One region of the Pantoea sp. R13S299 genome, then DNA from elsewhere that is predicted to be linked to it. Evidence: predicted binding sites of a transcription regulator. Region 1 holds the regulator's gene; each other region holds the start of a gene.

Region 1 (5,871 bases):
ACAATCCACGCCCGTTTTTTTGATTGCAGATTAGTTAAGCGGGCGGCGGCAATGCGCAGCGTGTCTTTAAAGTGATGAGGAAGCTGCTGATCGAGTTTATGTTTAAGCACCTGATGGAAGAAGATATCCAGCCGGTCACACTCCCACCATCCATCCATATAGCTCTCACCGAGCCCAAGTGAACCCTCTTGCAGAACACGTTTAAAAAACCCGGGATGCGTTACATGGATATCCCAGGGACGTGAACCATTGATTTCGATATCTGCTTTTTCCAGCAGTTCATGAACGATGCGATACCAATGGTTCTCTTCAGGGCTCACTGCTTCTGCATAAGATGAACTCATAGCTGTTCCACCACCTGTCCAATCTGAACCTGAACAAAGAATAGCCAATTTCGTCAGGCATTGAGAAACGTCACGGATGACTCCGCACACCGGTTATTGTGTGATACAGAGGACTGGAAGAGCCTGCAACTGGTCGGTAGGGTGAGAATAACGCGCGCGAATACCGTCCCGGCAACAGGGTGCCAATCAGATTATTACGTTATTATATTGTTGATTTATTACAGATTTGTTGACCCGAATGAGTATATTCTCACGCGGGTCAATATTCAATCACTTATTGTTAGGATGCTAACTAAAAAGTCAGTGTGTCAGTGATTATCCTGGCAGGCAGGTTGCGGAGAGGCAACAACAGTTTGTGCGCTTGCGGCACGCTGCATGGCGTAACCGATCAACGCGAGCACAATGGTCACCGCCATCATCAGCGTGGTGGTAAACAGCGCCTGAGTTAATCCGGCTGATACCGCCAGGCTGGCGGCGAAGCAGAGTCCTAACTGCAGGGTGTTCTGCAACGCGGCCGCTTTACCGGTGGCATCCGGGAAGGGCATCAGTGCGCTGGAAACCACAATCGGATAGATCGCACCGTTAGCCAGCGCCATCCCGCAGAACGGCACCATCAGGCTCACCAGCGTGCTGTTACCTGCAAGCGCAACCGCAAACAGTGCCATAATGCTCAGGCTGTAGACGCCCAGCAACCAGGGCAGCAACTGTGCGCCGTTAAAGCGGTTGAGCAGGGCGCGACAGCCGAATCCGCCGATTAAAAAGGCCAGGGTCTGTGGCACATAGCTCAGACCGATATCGGCGGGCGAGAGACCCAGATCCGCCAGAATAAAGGGCGAGCCAGTCAGCCAGGCAAAGAAGCTGGCAGAACAGGCAGAGTAGATCAGCACGTTGCCGCTGTAGACCCGCGATTTCAGCAGAGTAAAGAAGCCCGGCTGCGCCCTTTTTTCACCTGCAACTTTACGAACGGTGGGCAGACGCAGCGTGGTCATAATTAATGCCACCGCAATCAGTGTCAGCACCAGGAAAATCGAACGCCAGTGGAAGTGGCCTATCAGCCAGGCACCCAACAACGGCGCCAGTGCCGGAGAGAGCGCAACCAGCGGCATAATGGTGGCAAAGACTTTGTTGGCACGCGCAGCAGGGTAGCGATCCACCACCAGTGCCTGCCAGCTCACGGCCGCAGCACAGACGCCAATCGCCTGCACAAAGCGCAGCGCCAGCATCAGATAAATATCATTCACCCACAGCATGCCCGCACAGCCGATGCCAAACATCACCAGTCCGGCTAGCAGCACAGGTTTACGGCCGATGCGGTCGGAGAGCGGTCCCCAGAAGAGCTGACCTGTGGCGAAGCCTCCCAGAAAGAGACTCATACTGGCGCTGATCAGGCCGGGCGAGGTATTAAAGGTTTGCTGCATCGCACCAAAGGCGGGCAGGTACATATCCGTGGCTAAAAAGCCGAGCATGCTCAGCAGGGCAAGGTAAGGCATAAATCCTTTATTCGACAACATCTCATTCTCATATTTGCAGGATAAACGCGGCAGAGTGTAAGAGGTGCGTTTGCTGCTGTGAAACGGTAATATTTGCCGATTGCTGTTAAAATTTTTGAAGGCAGATTATGTGGTCAGAATATGCATTAGAAGTGGTTGACGCGGTCGCCCGTGGGGGCAGCTTCAGCGCGGCCGCGCAGGAGTTACATCGGGTGCCCTCTGCCATCAGCTACACGGTGCGCCAGCTGGAGAACTGGCTGGCAGTGCCGCTGTTTGAGCGTCAGCATCGCGAAGTGGTTCTCACTCCGGCAGGCGAGCATTTTGTCCGGGAAGGGCGCAGCGTCATCAAAAAAATGCTTGCCACCCGGCGACAGTGTCAGCAGCTCGCCAACGGCTGGCGCGGGCAGCTCAGCATTGCCGTTGACCGTATCGCCAAACCTCAGCGCACCCGGCAACTGGTCAAAGATTTCTATCGGCACTTCCCCGATATGGAGCTGATCATCAGCTATGAAGTCTTTAACGGCGTCTGGGATGCGCTGGCCGATGGTCGGGTGGAGGTCGCGATTGGGGCCACCCAGGCAATTCCGGTGGGCGGACGTTTTGCGTTTCGCGATATGGGCACCCTCAACTGGCGCTGCGTGGTCGCGCCCGATCATCCATTAACGCAGGCGAGCCAGATCGATGATGACACGCTGCGTAGCTGGCCTTCACTGGTGCTGGAAGATACCTCGCGAGCGCTGCCGCGCCGTATGACATGGACGCTGGATAACCAGCGCAGGCTGGTGGTGCCGGAATGGCAGACCGGTCTGGAGTGCGTGCAGGCGGGATTGTGTGTGGCGATGGTGCCGGGTCATCTTGCCAGACCCCTGCTCGACAGCGGCGATCTGGTGGAACTGACACTGCCAGTGGCATTTCCGGATAGCCCCTGCTGCGTCAGCTGGGCTGAGGATCGCGCATCACCGGCGACAGGCTGGTTGCTCAGCTATCTGGGTGATGCGCAAACGCTTAATCAGGAGTGGTTAAGCGAGGATTAGCGGCGATAATCGCGGAACGGACCATCGGCCACGGAACGGCGTTCAATCAGCGTGGGATGGACTTCGATCGTTTGTGAAATTTCACGCTTACTGGTGATGCGGTCCAGCAGCATATCCAGCGCTTTTTCACCCAGTTGGGCTTTAGGCTGATGCACGGTTGTCAGGGCCGGTGCGAAATAGCGGGCATTGCGCACATTGTCATAACCGATCACCGAAATATCCTGCGGGACGCGCAGGCCCATCTCGTCGGCGGCGCAAATCGCGCCCATCGCCATGATGTCACCGCCGCAGAACACCGCCGTCGGGCGCTGTTTCTGTGACAGGATCTGCTGCATCGCCTGATAGCCTGACTCCGGCTCGAAGTCACCCTGCACAATCCATTCGGCGCGCGGCTGAATACCTGCTTCTTCCAGCGCTTTCAGGAAACCGGCATGGCGTCCGCCACCGGTGTTGCGCTCCATCTGGCCGGGGATTGCACCAATATCACGGTGTCCGCGTTCAATCAGATAGCGTCCCGCCAGATAGCCGCCCTGGAAGGCATTATCCAGCACCGTGTCGGTGAAGTCGGCGCGCGACTCGCCCCAGTCCATCACCACCATCGGGATATTGCGGTTCTCTTCCAGCATCTGCAGCAGGTCGTCCGGATACTCAGAACACATCACCAGCAGACCATCGACGCGTTTCTGCGCCATCATGCTGAGATAGGCGCGCTGTTTTTGCAGATCGTTATGCGCATTACCCAGAATCAGCGTGTAGCCTTTGTCAAAACAGTGATTTTCAACCGCTTCAATAATTTCAGCGAAATAGGGCGCTTCGCTGGAGGTGGCAAGCAGGCCCAGCGTTTTGGTGTGGTTCACTTTCAGGCTGCGCGCGACGGCGCTCGGCGAGTAGTGTAGCTCTTTGATCGCCTGCCAGACCGCGTTGCGCGTCTCTTCAGCGACAAAGCGGGTTTTATTGATGACGTGCGAAACGGTGGTCGTTGAGACGCCGGCGCGTTTTGCCACATCTTTAATTGTTGCCATGAAAATCGGACTCCAGTGCTTATCTAACTCTATGATAAGCGTAGTGTTAAACGTTTGCGTCTGCTCAGGGTTTTTTCCGCAAAAATGCAGCTTTTCTGGCCGGTAAACAGGCCGCTGGCGGAGAATAAACGTCTTAAAAGATGCGCAAACGGAATCAGAGTTGCGCGCGTTGCGCAACAAAGGCGGGATTCTAACAAGGCTGGACGGATAAAACGAGATTTTTACCGGGTCGTGTGGGAAAATGCCATATCCCTATAAATTGTATGACTAAGGAGCAAGCAATGAGTACCGATCTGAAACTGGCGTTAATGACCTCCGTGGGCTGTTTGCTGATGATTGTGGCCTTTAGTTTTACTGCCATTCTGCACTAATAAAAAAAGCCGGGATTATCCCGGCTTTTTTCTGACTGAACTGCTGCTCAGCGAATGGTTCTCGGCGTCATCACCCGACGGGCACCGATGTAGTGGCGCTGCCAGTAATCTTCCCCTAATGCGCTGATCTGAATATCTTTGCCGGTACGTGGCGACTGAATAAACTTACCATCGCCCAGGTAAACGCCGACGTGGTCAGCCGTACCGCGACCGTTAATGCGGAAGAAGACCAGATCGCCTTTCTCCAGCGACTCACGCTTGATGGGCGCGGCGTCACGCAGGTGATACATCTCGTTAGCGGTACGCGGGATCTTAAACTTCACCAGATCTTTATAGGCGTACCAGACCAGACCGCTGCAATCGAAACCGGTATGGGGTGAGGTGCCGCCCCACTGATAAGGTTTACCTAACTGGCCCATCAGCTTGGTCATCGCGGTTTCGCGTGCCTTCTGATAACGCTGACGGTGGGATTTGCTCATTTTAATCGTGCCCGGCTCGCTGGTGGTGATCTCAGCCGTTTTCAGCTGGCGCTGATGACCATAGCGTTTCTTCTCTTTATTTTTTTCTTTGGTTTTGCTGATACGGGCGGTTTTAAGCGAGGTCTTCTTAGCAGGCGTCTGTTTAGCAGTGAGTTCGACTTTTTTCTGTTTTTTCGTTTTTAGTTTTTGAACAGGGCTGAGGCGAGTTTTTTTGGTCACCGTTTTTACCTGGCGACGCTTGCGGCGCTCATCGTCGCGCGCACTCTTTTTTTCTGCTTTATGCGTACTGACGTTCACCGGCGCGTGCGGGGAAGCAGCAGCGACGTTGAAAAACAGTTGCGCAAAGGCCAGCATGAAAAGCGTAATGATTAAACGCATAGTCCGTTGATTAGTTAAGTTGTCAGGGCCACTACGCACCGCGACAAAGTTGAGATTAATCTGATCCAGGATCAGCGCCCAGGCCATTCTAGTCCAGTTCGTTTAAAAACTGTAATGCCTTTTAATATTAATCTTTGCAACCCACGTAATCGCGTTGAAAATGAACATTTTCAGCGTCTTATATCAACGAAATTATTACGAATTATTAAACTGTTACCAGCTGTTAATAATCAGGAAATCAGGCGTCCCGAAGCGGGACTTAACAATGATGGCGATTTAATCGGGCAGCGGTCAAAATCTCATTTTCAGTCACGCTGCGAAGTCGCTACAATAAACAAACACGAAGTGACGAATTAAGGAAGGCAATAATGAGTACTGTAGAAAAAATTCAGCGCCAGATCGCAGAAAACCCGATCCTGCTGTACATGAAAGGTTCCCCGAAACTGCCTAGCTGCGGTTTCTCTGCACAGGCGGTACAGGCGCTGTCAGCCTGTGGTGAGCGTTTTGCTTACGTGGATATTCTGCAGAACCCGGACATTCGTGCCGAGATGCCGAAATTCGCTAACTGGCCAACTTTCCCGCAGCTGTGGGTTGATGGCGAGCTGGTCGGTGGCTGCGACATTATCGTTGAGATGTTACAACGTGGTGAACTGCAGACGCTGATCAAAGAGACTGCAGAAAAGTTTAAAGAAGCAGAATAAAAAAAGGCCGACATCATGTCGGCCTTTTTCATTGCGGCATCCCTTATGCGGA
Region 2 (5,871 bases), 310 kb from region 1:
CGTGAAACGATCCGCGCAGCACGTTGCTGAAGTTCGCCACGCCCCGCACTTCGGTTTCATCGCTGTCCATGAGGATAAAATAGAAGGCCGTTCCCTGCTTATGCATGTCGGAAATCAGCCCGAGCCGTGCCTGCCAGCCCGACGGATAACAGTGGCTGTCATCGCGCACCGGCTCCCAGGGTTTTAAAAACAGGCGGTTTTCCGAATAGTAATCTGCCATTCGCCAGGCATCACGTTCGTGAACCAGACGGACCACCAGACGATCGGTGGTTAATCGCACCCTGGGCGCGGCAGAACGATAGCCAAACATCCTGACTCCTGAAATCAATGGCTGATAGAGCTGAGCCGTCATTACCCGGCTTTCACTATAACCGCCGCCTGGGCTGCGGTAAAACGTTACAGCGGTTTCGCCATAAAGAGGTTGATTTTGCTCTGTTATCGCAGCGGTCAACAAACTGTACAGGCGGCTTCAGCCGCCGATCCGGTCACGCATCTGACAGGCCGGTTTGCCCTGTGGGGTAATCTCTTCCATACTTTTTACGCGCCCGAAAACAGGATGAATTGATTCATTCTGTTAAACAGTCAACCTCTGAACACGGGAGATCAGGATGAAGCTCTATATCTATGACCACTGCCCTTTCTGCGTAAAAGCGCGAATGATTTTTGGCCTGAAAAATAAGCCGGTTGAGCTGGTGGTGATGCTCAACGACGATGAAGAGACGCCGAAACGACTGATTGGTCAGAAAATGGCACCGATTCTGCAAAAGCAGGATGGCAGTGCGATGCCTGAGAGCATGGAGATCGTGCATTACGTCGATCAGCTGGATCGCGAACCGCTGATCACCGGCGCACTGAACCCGGCGATTGGCGAGTGGCTGCGTCACATGAACAGCTACGTGAATAAGCTGCTGTTGCCGCGCATTGCAGACGCCGCGTTTGCCGAATTCGCCACCCCGGAGGCGCGTGACTATTTCCGCACTAAAAAGCAGGCCAGCATCGGTGATTTCGGGACGCTGAAAAGTCACTCAGCCGGGCTGATTAAAAATGTCAGCCAGGATCTGCGCAAGCTGGACAAGTTAATCGAACAACCTAATGCGGTAAACGGCGAGCTGTCGGAAGATGATTTCAATCTCTTCCCGTTGCTGCGCTCGCTGACGCTGGTGGCCGGTATCGACTGGCCCGCACGGGTCGCTGACTACCGCGATAATATGGCCAAACAGACCCAGGTCAATCTGCTCTCCTCGATAGCCCACTAATCCTGCCCCGATGAGAGACGCTGCGGCGTTTCTCATCTCTTTCCTGATGACACCCGCCACGCATTCAGGCAGGCTATGCCCTGTTTACTGGCTCTGATATTCAGGATAAAGATCGATGAAAAAGGCATTTTTCGGGCTGACGGCCCTGTTGATCGCGCTGCTGGTGAGCGGCTGTAATCAACTGACGCAATACACTATCAGCGAACAGGAAGTGAATCAGGCGCTGCAGAAGCACAACAACTACGAGAAAGATATTGGCGTCTCCGGACTGGTTAACGCGCACATTGTGCTGAACAACCTGACCAGTCAGATTGGCCGCGAAGAGCCGGGTAAAGTGACACTCTCCGGCAACGCAAAAATCAACGTGACCTCGCTGTTTGGCCCGCAGCAGGCCGATATGCAACTGAAGATGCGTGCTCAGCCGGTCTATGACCAGCAGCAGGGCGCCATCTATCTGCGCGATCTGGAGATTGTTGATGCGCAGGTTGCGCCGGAAAAAATGGCCTCCATCATGAAGACGCTGACCCCTTATCTGAATCAGTCGCTGAAAAGCTATTTCGATCAGACCCCGGCTTACGTCCTGAGTGCTGACCGCAGCAAAGGCGAGTCGCTGGCGAAGAAGTTTGCCAAAGGGCTGGAAGTGAAACCCGGCGAACTGGTCATTCCCTTCACGCAGTAACTCCAATCTCCGCGCCCCTGGCGCGGATTTTCATTACCGGCATAAAAAGCAGGTGCAAACGGTTGCCTGAATCCTTATGCTTAGACCCCGGCCAAAACACGCCTTTTGTTTCCCTTCTGCCGGAGCTTCACTGATGACAGCACAACCTCAGCAACTTACCCTGCGTCGCCCTGACGACTGGCATATTCATCTGCGTGACGATGAGATGCTCAAAACGGTCCTGCCCTATACCAGCGCGGTGAATGGTCGTGCCATTGTGATGCCTAACCTGGTGCCGCCGGTGACCAGCGTAGCGGCAGGTGAAGCGTACCGCGATCGCATCCTGGCGGCGCTGCCTGCCGATCACGCCTTTACGCCGCTGATGACCTGCTATCTGACCGACTCGCTGGATCCTGATGAGCTTGAGCGCGGCTTTACCGCGGGTCTGTTTACCGCGGCTAAGCTCTATCCGGCACACGCCACCACCAACTCCAGCCATGGCGTGACCAATATCGCGTCGATCGCCCGCGTGCTGGAGCGGATGCAGAAGCTCGGTATGCCACTGCTGATCCACGGTGAAGTGACCGATGCGCATATCGACATCTTTGACCGCGAAGCCCGGTTTATCGAAACGGTGATGGTGCCGCTGCGCAGCCAGTTTCCGGCACTGAAAGTGGTGATGGAGCACATTACGACGCAGGACGCCGCTGACTATGTCGCTGATGCTGATGAGACGCTGGGCGCGACCATTACGCCGCAGCATCTGATGTTTAACCGCAACCACATGCTGGTGGGCGGGATTCGTCCACACCTCTACTGCCTGCCGATTCTTAAACGCAACGTGCATCAGGAGGCGCTGCGCAAAGTAGTGGCGAGCGGAAATCCTCGCTTCTTCCTCGGCACCGACACCGCGCCGCATCTGCGTCATCTCAAAGAAGCCAGCTGCGGCTGTGCCGGCGTCTTTAATGCGCCGACGTCGTTGCCCGCTTACGCTACCGTATTTGAAGAGCTGAACGCGCTGGCGCATTTTGAAGCGTTCTGTTCTGAAAATGGCCCGCGTTTCTACGGCCTGCCGCTGAATGAAGGGACGATTACGCTGGTGCGTGAACCCTGGCAGGTGCCAGAGTCAATTGCACTCGGCAGCCACTCACTGGTGCCATTCCTGGCAGGTGAAACCCTGAACTGGCGCATCGCATAATTTTACTTGCCTCCGGCCCATCGATACTGTAAATATATACAGCATCTTAACCGGAGGCTATTATGCGCGTTGAAATTACCGTATCCAATACCCGACCTCTTCCTGCTGGCGCGATTGAAGCGTTAAGCGATGAATTATCGCGCCGCATTGATGAACAGTTCCCTGACTCGACCAATCACGTCAAGGTACGTTACGCCAGTGCCAACAATCTCAGCGTGCTGGGCGGTGGAAAAGAGACGCGCGACCAGATCAGCGAAATCCTGCAGCAGACGTGGGAAAGCGCTGATGACTGGTTCATTACTGATTAACCGCCACTGTGCTTTTTTTCCGGGTGTCGCCACCCGGTTTTTTTATCTTTTCTCCCCTCTCGCACTTCCCTCTCTCTGCATCTAGACTCTGAATGATCAATGCCCTATCCTTGCGCTCGTCACGCATAACAGGAGGTGCGCACCATGACTACTGATAAACCGGAAGAGGCGATGACCTTTGGTGAGTTGTTAGCACTGATTGGTGATCAAAAGCGTCGTTTAACGGTGCTGGAAAATGCTTTTTCCAGTCTGATTTTCTGTCTTGACGATCGTGCCAGTCAGCTGCTGGTGCACAATCTGTCGCTGGAAGCCCAAAATCAAAACCATGATGAGCAGCTTCAGCAGCACTTTGCCCGTCTGGCAGAAACATTGCAGAAACGCGGCGGCGGTATTGTGCCGGAAGCCCCGACACTCTGAGCACGCTCACGCGGCTTAACCCGCGTTTTGCCGGCCCATTGAATAGTGATTAGAATGCCTGCCCGCCAGGCATTTTATTTTTTCCCCCCCGCCTTTCAAACGCAAATATTCTGTGAGAAGCTGACTCACGGCCTTTTTAAAGCAGTGACTCCCTGGTTTACTGTTATAATTGTTTCGCTATTGGAATAAAAAAGCCGCATTGAACCTCACCATGCACTTCGTTTAACGAGTAATAAGGAGGTTATAATGGACAGAAGAAAAGACGTTATTCAGACTCATCCGCTGGTGGGCTGGGATATCAGTACCGTTGATAGCTATGACGCCATGATGATCCGCCTGCACTCGCTGTCGTCGCAGGATCAAAAAGAAGAAGAAGCGGATGTTGGCCCGACTTACTGGCTGACAACGGATGTGGCAAGGCAGTTTATCTCGATTCTCGAAGCGGGCATCGCCAAGATAGAATCAGCCGAGCAGATAGAACGACTCCTCAATAAGCATTAATTTCTGCCGCATCAAAGAGGCGCCCTCAGGGGTGCCTTTTTCGTTTCTGTTTCTGGTATGCTTTTGATTATCTGACTCTTAGAGCGTAGTTACCATGATTTATGATCTTATCGTCGTCGGCAGCGGCTCAGTGGGCGCAGCCGCAGGCTACTATGCCACTCAGGCGGGTTTGTCGGTACTCATGATCGACAGCGCCCATCCTCCCCACAATCAGGGCACGCATCATGGCGAGAGCCGGCTGATTCGTCACGCCTATGGTGAAGGCGAACGCTATGTTCCCCTGGTCCTGCGGGCGCAGACGCTGTGGGATGAGCTGGAACAGCGTGCCGGTGAACGCATCATGCATCGCAGCGGCGTACTCAACCTTGCGCCGATTCAGTCGCCTTTTATTCAGAACGTTATCGACAGCGCCTCACGCTGGCAGCTCAACATCGAGGTGATGCAGCCCGATGAAGTGCGCAAGCGCTGGCCGCAAATCAACGTACCTGAAGGTTATCTGGGCGTCTTTGAGCCGGAGTCCGGTTATCTAAAGTGTGAGCAGGCCGTTCGCAGCTGGATTCAGCTTGCGGAACAGGCGGGCTGTGCGCAGCTGTTTAACTGCCCGGTCACTGAACTGGGTCGTGATGGCGATCTGCAGCAGGTCACCACCCTGGATGGTATCTACCGGGGCCGCAAAATGCTGGTCAGCGCCGGCACCTGGGTCGGTAAATTAGTCCCTGACCTGCCGGTCGCCCCAACGCGTAAAGTGTTTGCCTGGTATCAGGCTGATGGTCGCTACAGCGAAAACAATAAGTTTCCCGGCTTTACCGTGGAAATGGCGGATGGCAGCCAGTTTTATGGCTTCCCGGCGGATAACAACGCCCTGAAAGTGGGTCGTCATGATGGCGGTCAGCTGATGCAGCAGCCGGAGGATCGTAAACCTTTTGGCGCGGTAGCGGCCGATGGCAGTGAAGCCTTTGGTTTCCTCCGTCATTTTTTACCCGGCGTGGGTGTCTGTCTGCATGGCGAAGCCTGCAGCTACGATTTCAGCCCGGATGAAGACTTCATTATTGATACTCTGCCGGGTGAACCCGATCGCTTATTAATTACCGGACTCAGCGGACACGGGTTTAAATTTGCCAGCGTATTAGGCGAACTGGCTGCGGAATTCGCTCAGAATAAATCGTTCTCCTTTGACCTGACGCCTTTCCGCCTTTCACGCTTCTGACTCTGATAACGGGTGGCATCAGGACGGTGCCGCCCGACTGACATTAACTGACGGGAACTGAACGATACTGACATAACAGCGCTGTTTTATTTGACCCTTAGGGTTAATTGCCGCTCTTTTTAGTTGACGAGCCTCCCGCCCCTGATAACTCATTCAGTAATATTGCGCATCTCCCGCCCTTTTTATTCAACCGTTTCACAATAGAAATTAAAACTTATAGAAGCGTAAGGACGATTGCTTTTATATTTCATAATGTGGATGCTTATTTCAGATTATTTCTTATGAAAACCACATTATGTTATTACGCAATTTACCTCATCAGTTTG
Region 3 (5,871 bases), 210 kb from region 1:
GTGGCCGGTAACGCGGGGAATCTGATTATCGGGGCGGCCATGATGGGCATCAGCGCGTTTCTGCCCACCTGGATTCAGGGGATACGCGGCGGCTCACCGTTGCAGGCGGGCAGCGTGCTGGCGATGATGTCGATTGGCTGGCCGCTGGCCAGCACCCTGAGCGGCAGACTGATGCTGCACACCTCTTATCGTTTCACCGCCCAACTCGGCGCGCTGTTGCTGGTCACCGGCAGCGCATTGCTGTTGTTCTTACAGCCCGAGAGTTCTCTCTATCAGGCGGGCTTCACGGCGTTTCTGATCGGGACCGGCATGGGGATGACCAGTACCACGTTCCTGGTTTCGGTGCAGAACCAGGCGGACTACCAGATTCGTGGCATCTGTACCGCATCAATCATGTTCAGCCGGATGATCGGCTCGGCGGTGGGGACGGCAATTATGGGCGCAGTGCTGAATCTGAATCTGCAATGGCGACTGCCGCAGGTGCAGGATCCGGTGCAGCAGATTATGTCCGAGCCCAGTCGTCAGCAGTTGCAGCCGGAAACCCTGCAGCAGATGGTGGCGGCGATAGCGACATCACTGCACTGGGTGTTCGTCGTGGCACTGGTGATTGCGCTGTTTGCGGTGGGTGTGGCATGGATGATGCCGCGTCAGCGGCCGGAACAGGCGGACTAGCAGGCAGGGCGACAGGATGTCGCCCTGATTTGAATCTGACTACTGTGCAGGCGCGTCCTGCGAACTGCCGGCACTTGCAGGGACGCTGGCTTCGTCGTCACGTCCTGTGCGCTTATAAACAATCTTTTGTGTGTCGTTTTCACAATGTCCGACGACCTGACCGCCCGCCTGATCAACCTGATCGTTGGCGACAACGTCGAGACTAAAACCTGATTCAGGCACACCGTTCTGAATGATTTTCTGGCTGATATCAGCTTTCACCGATTCACAGGATGCCTGTGCCATCAGCGGCAGAGCTAAAAACGCCGCGCTTAACAAAACCCTCTGTAGCTTCATCTCGTCTTCCTTATGTTAGTCGTCCGTCATTACTATAGCTCAAATTTACGGCGCTACCGGGCGACCTGAACGACGATCCAGGCAACGCAGGGTGGTTGGCTCCCAGTAGGCGTTGAGATTGAGGCTCTGCTCGCATTTGTCGCGGGTATCAAAGGCGCGATCGGTCTTATCAAACTCTTTTTCAACGCGGGTGTTCACTTTGTTACGCAGCATACGCGTGTCATTCCATTGCTCTTTATCCTGACGCGCCGTTTCATTGCCCAGCGCGGTGCTGCCATCTTCAATGATCAGACGGTTGGTAGTCGCGCCAGCGTTTAAAGCCATACCAGACAGCAGAACCATCAGAACGGCAGGGATCATTTTTTTCATCACACTATCCTTTAGTTAACGCAAACATCGCCATCCAGGATGGCTGTTGCAGCGAGTACTCATAGTATATCATCGCCGTTTCTTTGCTCACCAGTGGTGAGACGTTTGTTTACGTTCAGGAGAGGTAAGGGTGCTGATTAAGACCGCCTTGCTGTTTTTTGTTACCGCACTGGCGGAGATCACCGGCTGCTTTCTGCCGTGGCTGTGGCTGAAAAAGGGCGGATCGGCCTGGCTGTTATTGCCTGCAGCGGCCAGTCTGGCGCTGTTTGTCTGGCTGCTGACCCTGCATCCGGCTGCCAGCGGACGGGTGTATGCCGCCTACGGTGGCGTCTATGTACTCACCGCACTGCTCTGGTTACGGGTGGTGGATGGCGTGAAGTTAAGCGCGTGGGACTGGAGCGGGGCACTGATCGCGTTCAGTGGCATGCTGATCATCGTGCTGGGCTGGGGACGCGGCTAACGCCAGCCGGACGGGCTGGCGCTAAAGAGTGTTACGGCTTGTGGACTTTCAGACCCGCCAGCGTCTGGCTGACCGGCATCATCTCAAGGCTGTTGATGTTGACATGCTTAGGCAGTGTGGCGACCCACCAGACCGCTTCTGTCACATCTTCCGGCGTCAGCGCTTTTGCACCTTCATAAACCTGACCCGCTTTGTCATCATCGCCTTTAAAACGCACGTTGGAAAACTCCGTGCCGCCAACCAGTCCCGGTTCAATGTCGGTCACGCGCAGCGCGGTGCCGTGCAGATCGGTACGCAGGTTAAGGCTGAACTGGCGAACAAAGGCCTTGGTCGCACCATAAACGTTGCCACCGGCATACGGCCAGCTACCGGCAATCGAACCGATATTGATGATATGACCTACATCACGCTCCACCATCTGTGGCAGCAGGGCGCGAGTCATGTAGACCAGGCCTTTGGTGTTGGTGTCGATCATGTTTTCCCAGTCATCAACGTTGGCCTTGTGCGCAGGCTCAATGCCCAGCGCCAGACCGGCGTTGTTAACCAGCACATCGATATTGCGCCATTCAGCCGGTAACTGTGCCACCGCTTCTTCGATAGCGGCACGATTACGCACATCCAGCTGCACGGTATACAGGTTCTCGCCCAGCTCATCCTTCAGCGCTTTTAAACGTTCGGCGCGGCGTCCGGTGGCAATCACTTTGTGGCCATTCTCAATAAAGCGGCGGGTGATGCTTTCACCAAAACCAGCGGTCGCGCCGGTGACAAAAATAATCATCTCACTGTTCCTTATGCCATTTTCAGAGTCGTTGGCTTCACCATAGCATTTCGTTTCCGCTTCTGCGCGTGGAAAAGCAGCCCTGCCTGTAAACGGATTTTACCATGCTATCCGCTGCGCCTTTATGGGGCAGCCTGCACCTGAAAAGGGCAGATTTACGGACAGCAGGCCATACTCAGAATGATTACTGTGCGCCAATCCGCATCGCAACCGTTTGCATCCACTCCGCAAACGGTTGCTAAGCCTCAAGAGGCCAGTTTTGTTGCGCAACACCCTCTTTTTTTGGTTATTTTATTGATATATAAGAATTTTATTCCATTCCAGTTCTGGCACGCAGGTTGCAAGGTTTAGATCATCATCTGCACATTAAAATCGCGCATTCAGAAAGGACATACCCATGCTATCAGCAACCGACACGGCGATACGCGCCAGCTTCTTTGACTTTACTGGCGTGGTGGATCATCCCGACGACCTGGCCGGGCAGGCGCGCTATCTGGAGGATGGGGTGCTGTTGCTGCGTGATGGACACGTGGTGGGGCTGGATAGCTGGGAGAACAGCGAGGCGCTGCTGGCGGGTCATCCGGTGACCGACCTGCGCGGCAAACTGATCGTGCCGGGATTTGTCGATACCCACATTCACTATCCGCAGACAGAGATGATTGGCGCTTTCGGCGAACAACTGCTGGAGTGGCTGAATCACTACACCTTCCCGGTCGAAGCGCAGTATCACTGCCCGGATCACGCTGCAAAAATGTCCGCCTTCTTCCTGCATCAGCTGCTCTCTAACGGCACCACCAGCGCGCTGGTGTTTGGCACCGTTCATCCACAATCGGTGGAGGCGCTGTTCAGCGCCGCCGAAGCTCTGAACATGCGGCTGATCGCCGGTAAAGTGATGATGGATCGCAATGCGCCCGACAATCTCACCGAAACCCCGGAACAGAGCTACCAGCAGACGCGGGCGCTGATTAAGCGCTGGCACCAGCGTGGACGCCTGAGCTATGCCCTGACGCCGCGCTTTGCACCGACTTCATCCCCGCAGCTTCTGGCAAAAGTGCAACAGCTGCGTCAGGAGTTCCCGGACACCTGGCTGCATACCCATCTCAGCGAAAACCCGCAGGAGGTCGCGTGGGTGAAAGAGCTGTTCCCGGAGCGTGAGGGCTATCTGGATGTTTATCATCATCACCAGCTGACCGGCCGCCGCAGCGTCTTTGCGCACTGCCTGCATCTGGAGGAGGAAGAGTGGCAGTGTCTGCACGATACCGGCTCTTCTATTGCCTTCTGTCCCACCTCGAACCTGTTCCTCGGCAGCGGCCTGTTTAACATCAAGCGCAGCTGGCAGCAGGGCGTGAAAGTGGGGATCGGCACCGATGTCGGCGCAGGCACCACCTTTAACATGCTGCAGACCCTGGGCGAAGCCTACAAAGTGGGTCAGCTACAGCACTACCGGCTCAGCGCCGCCGAAGCCTTTTATCACGCCACGCTGGGCGGGGCACGCGCGCTGGATCTCGACCACGCAATCGGGAATTTCAACATCGGCAAAGAGGCAGACTTTGTGGTGCTCGACCCGGCGGTCTCTGCGCTGCAGCAGTTGCGCATCGGCAACAGCAAAGATATCTGGGAAAAACTGTTTGTATTAATGACGCTGGGCGACGACCGCAACATTGCCCAGACCTGGGTCGGCGGTCGTCCGGTCTGGCAGCGCGATGCACAGGAGCAAGCCGCATGATCCAGTTTCTGTTAAATAACCAGCTGGTCAGTGAAGATGCGCTCGACCCGAATCTCACGGTGCTCAACTACCTGCGCACCCGGCAGCATCGTCCTGGCACCAAAGAGGGCTGCGCCTCAGGCGACTGCGGCGCGTGCAGCGTCACTCTCGGCAAGGCCGTCGGGGGAGAAATGCAGTATGAAACGATTAACAGCTGCCTGACGCTGGTCTCTGCGTTACAGGGCAAGCAGCTGATCACAGTCGAGGATCTGCGTCATGGTCGCGCACTGCATCCTGCGCAGCAGGCGATGGTCGACTGCCACGGTTCGCAATGCGGATTCTGCACGCCAGGTTTTGTGATGTCGCTGTTCAGTCTGCAAAAAAAGGCAGCGGGCTGGGATCGTCATCAGGCGGAGACCGCGCTGGCGGGCAACCTCTGCCGCTGCACCGGCTACCGGCCCATCATGGCTGCCGCCGAACAGCTCTGCTCGCAGCCGGTCACGGACCAGTTTGATCACAGCGCTGCCGCCACCGTGCAGCGGCTGGAGGCGCTGGCCACCCCGGAGATGCAGGAGATAGGTGGTGAGGGTCGCCGCTGCTTCCTGCCCAAAACCCCGTCTCAGCTGGCCGAAATCTATCTGGCCCATCCCGATGCGAAGCTGATTGCCGGTGGCACCGATCTCAGCCTGATGATTACCCAGCAGCATAAGAGAATACCGCTGCTGATTGCGCTGGAGCAGGTTGCCGCGCTGAAAGTCTGCAGCGAGTTTGACGATCACTACCTTCTGGGCGCAGGTGCATCGCTGCAGCAGGTCAGCGAGTTTCTTGCCAGCCGCATTCCTGGCGTCAGCGAGATGCTGCAGCGCTTTGCTTCACTGCAAATCCGCCTGCAGGGCACACTTGGCGGTAACATCGGCAACGCCTCCCCGATAGGCGATGCCTCGCCAGTGCTGCTGGCCCTGAATGCCAGCCTGTTGTTACAGCGCGGTGAGCAGCAGCGGAGCCTTCCGCTGGACCAGTTCTTTACCGGCTATCGCCAGACGCAGCTGGAAAAAGGGGAGTTTATCCGCGCTATTCGTATCGATAAAGTGACGGTGTCACCTGATTTTGTCGCCTGGAAAGTGTCTAAACGGCTGGATGATGATATCTCCGCCGTGTTCGCCGCCTTTAACCTGCAAATCGAACAGGGCGTGGTGAGTTCCGCCCGTATCGCCTTTGGCGGCATGGCAGCGACGCCGCTACGCGCCCGCCACTGTGAACAGGCGCTGATGGGCCAGCCACTGAATGCCGTGACGGTGTCACGTGCAGCCGCCGCGCTGGAGGAAGATTTCCAGCCGCTCTCCGATTTCCGCGCCAGCAGTGACTACCGCCTTCAGGTGGCAAGAAACCTGCTACGCCGCTACTGGCATCGCCACAACGGCGAAATCACCTGCCTCGAGGTCTCCCGCTATGTCTCATAATCGTCCTGAACTCAACGAAGAGGTGATCAAGGCACAGTATGCCGCGGATTTACAGAGCGGCGTGGGTCGCAGTCACCGCCATGAGAGCGCG

The links. Region 1 encodes PurR, which represses purine synthesis genes. Its sites were predicted from a motif close to CANGCAAACGTTTGCNTG; they were not measured.
Region 2: a site for PurR is predicted at 1,987-2,004, ahead of pyrC (dihydroorotase). Genes of this name have one in related genera too.
Region 3: a site for PurR is predicted at 2,819-2,836, ahead of guaD (guanine deaminase). Genes of this name have one in related genera too.

What each region holds. Positions count from the first base shown of each region.
Region 1 is NZ_JBLYEF010000001.1:984,109-989,979, forward strand. It holds gene cfa (cyclopropane fatty acyl phospholipid synthase) at 1-344, opposite strand, end outside; gene punC (purine nucleoside transporter PunC) at 653-1,855, opposite strand; gene punR (DNA-binding transcriptional activator PunR) at 1,963-2,868, shown strand; gene purR (HTH-type transcriptional repressor PurR) at 2,865-3,890, opposite strand; gene ACN1CO_RS04845 (YnhF family membrane protein) at 4,172-4,261, shown strand; gene ACN1CO_RS04850 (C40 family peptidase) at 4,309-5,118, opposite strand; gene ACN1CO_RS04855 (Grx4 family monothiol glutaredoxin) at 5,484-5,819, shown strand; gene rnt (ribonuclease T) at 5,863-5,871, opposite strand, start outside.
Region 2 is NZ_JBLYEF010000001.1:674,369-680,239, reverse strand. It holds gene rimJ (ribosomal protein S5-alanine N-acetyltransferase) at 1-310, opposite strand, end outside; gene grxB (glutaredoxin 2) at 609-1,256, shown strand; gene ACN1CO_RS03395 (lipoprotein) at 1,372-1,935, shown strand; gene pyrC (dihydroorotase) at 2,069-3,112, shown strand; gene dinI (DNA damage-inducible protein I) at 3,175-3,420, shown strand; gene ACN1CO_RS03380 (hypothetical protein) at 3,565-3,837, shown strand; gene bssS (biofilm formation regulator BssS) at 4,084-4,338, shown strand; gene solA (N-methyl-L-tryptophan oxidase) at 4,433-5,545, shown strand; gene ACN1CO_RS03365 (cytochrome b) at 5,841-5,871, shown strand, end outside.
Region 3 is NZ_JBLYEF010000001.1:1,189,900-1,195,770, reverse strand. It holds gene ACN1CO_RS05860 (MDR family MFS transporter) at 1-672, shown strand, start outside; gene ACN1CO_RS05855 (DUF1161 domain-containing protein) at 712-1,008, opposite strand; gene ACN1CO_RS05850 (DUF1283 family protein) at 1,054-1,377, opposite strand; gene ACN1CO_RS05845 (YnfA family protein) at 1,511-1,837, shown strand; gene ydfG (bifunctional NADP-dependent 3-hydroxy acid dehydrogenase/3-hydroxypropionate dehydrogenase YdfG) at 1,869-2,615, opposite strand; gene guaD (guanine deaminase) at 3,013-4,341, shown strand; gene xdhA (xanthine dehydrogenase small subunit) at 4,338-5,780, shown strand; gene xdhB (xanthine dehydrogenase molybdopterin binding subunit) at 5,770-5,871, shown strand, end outside.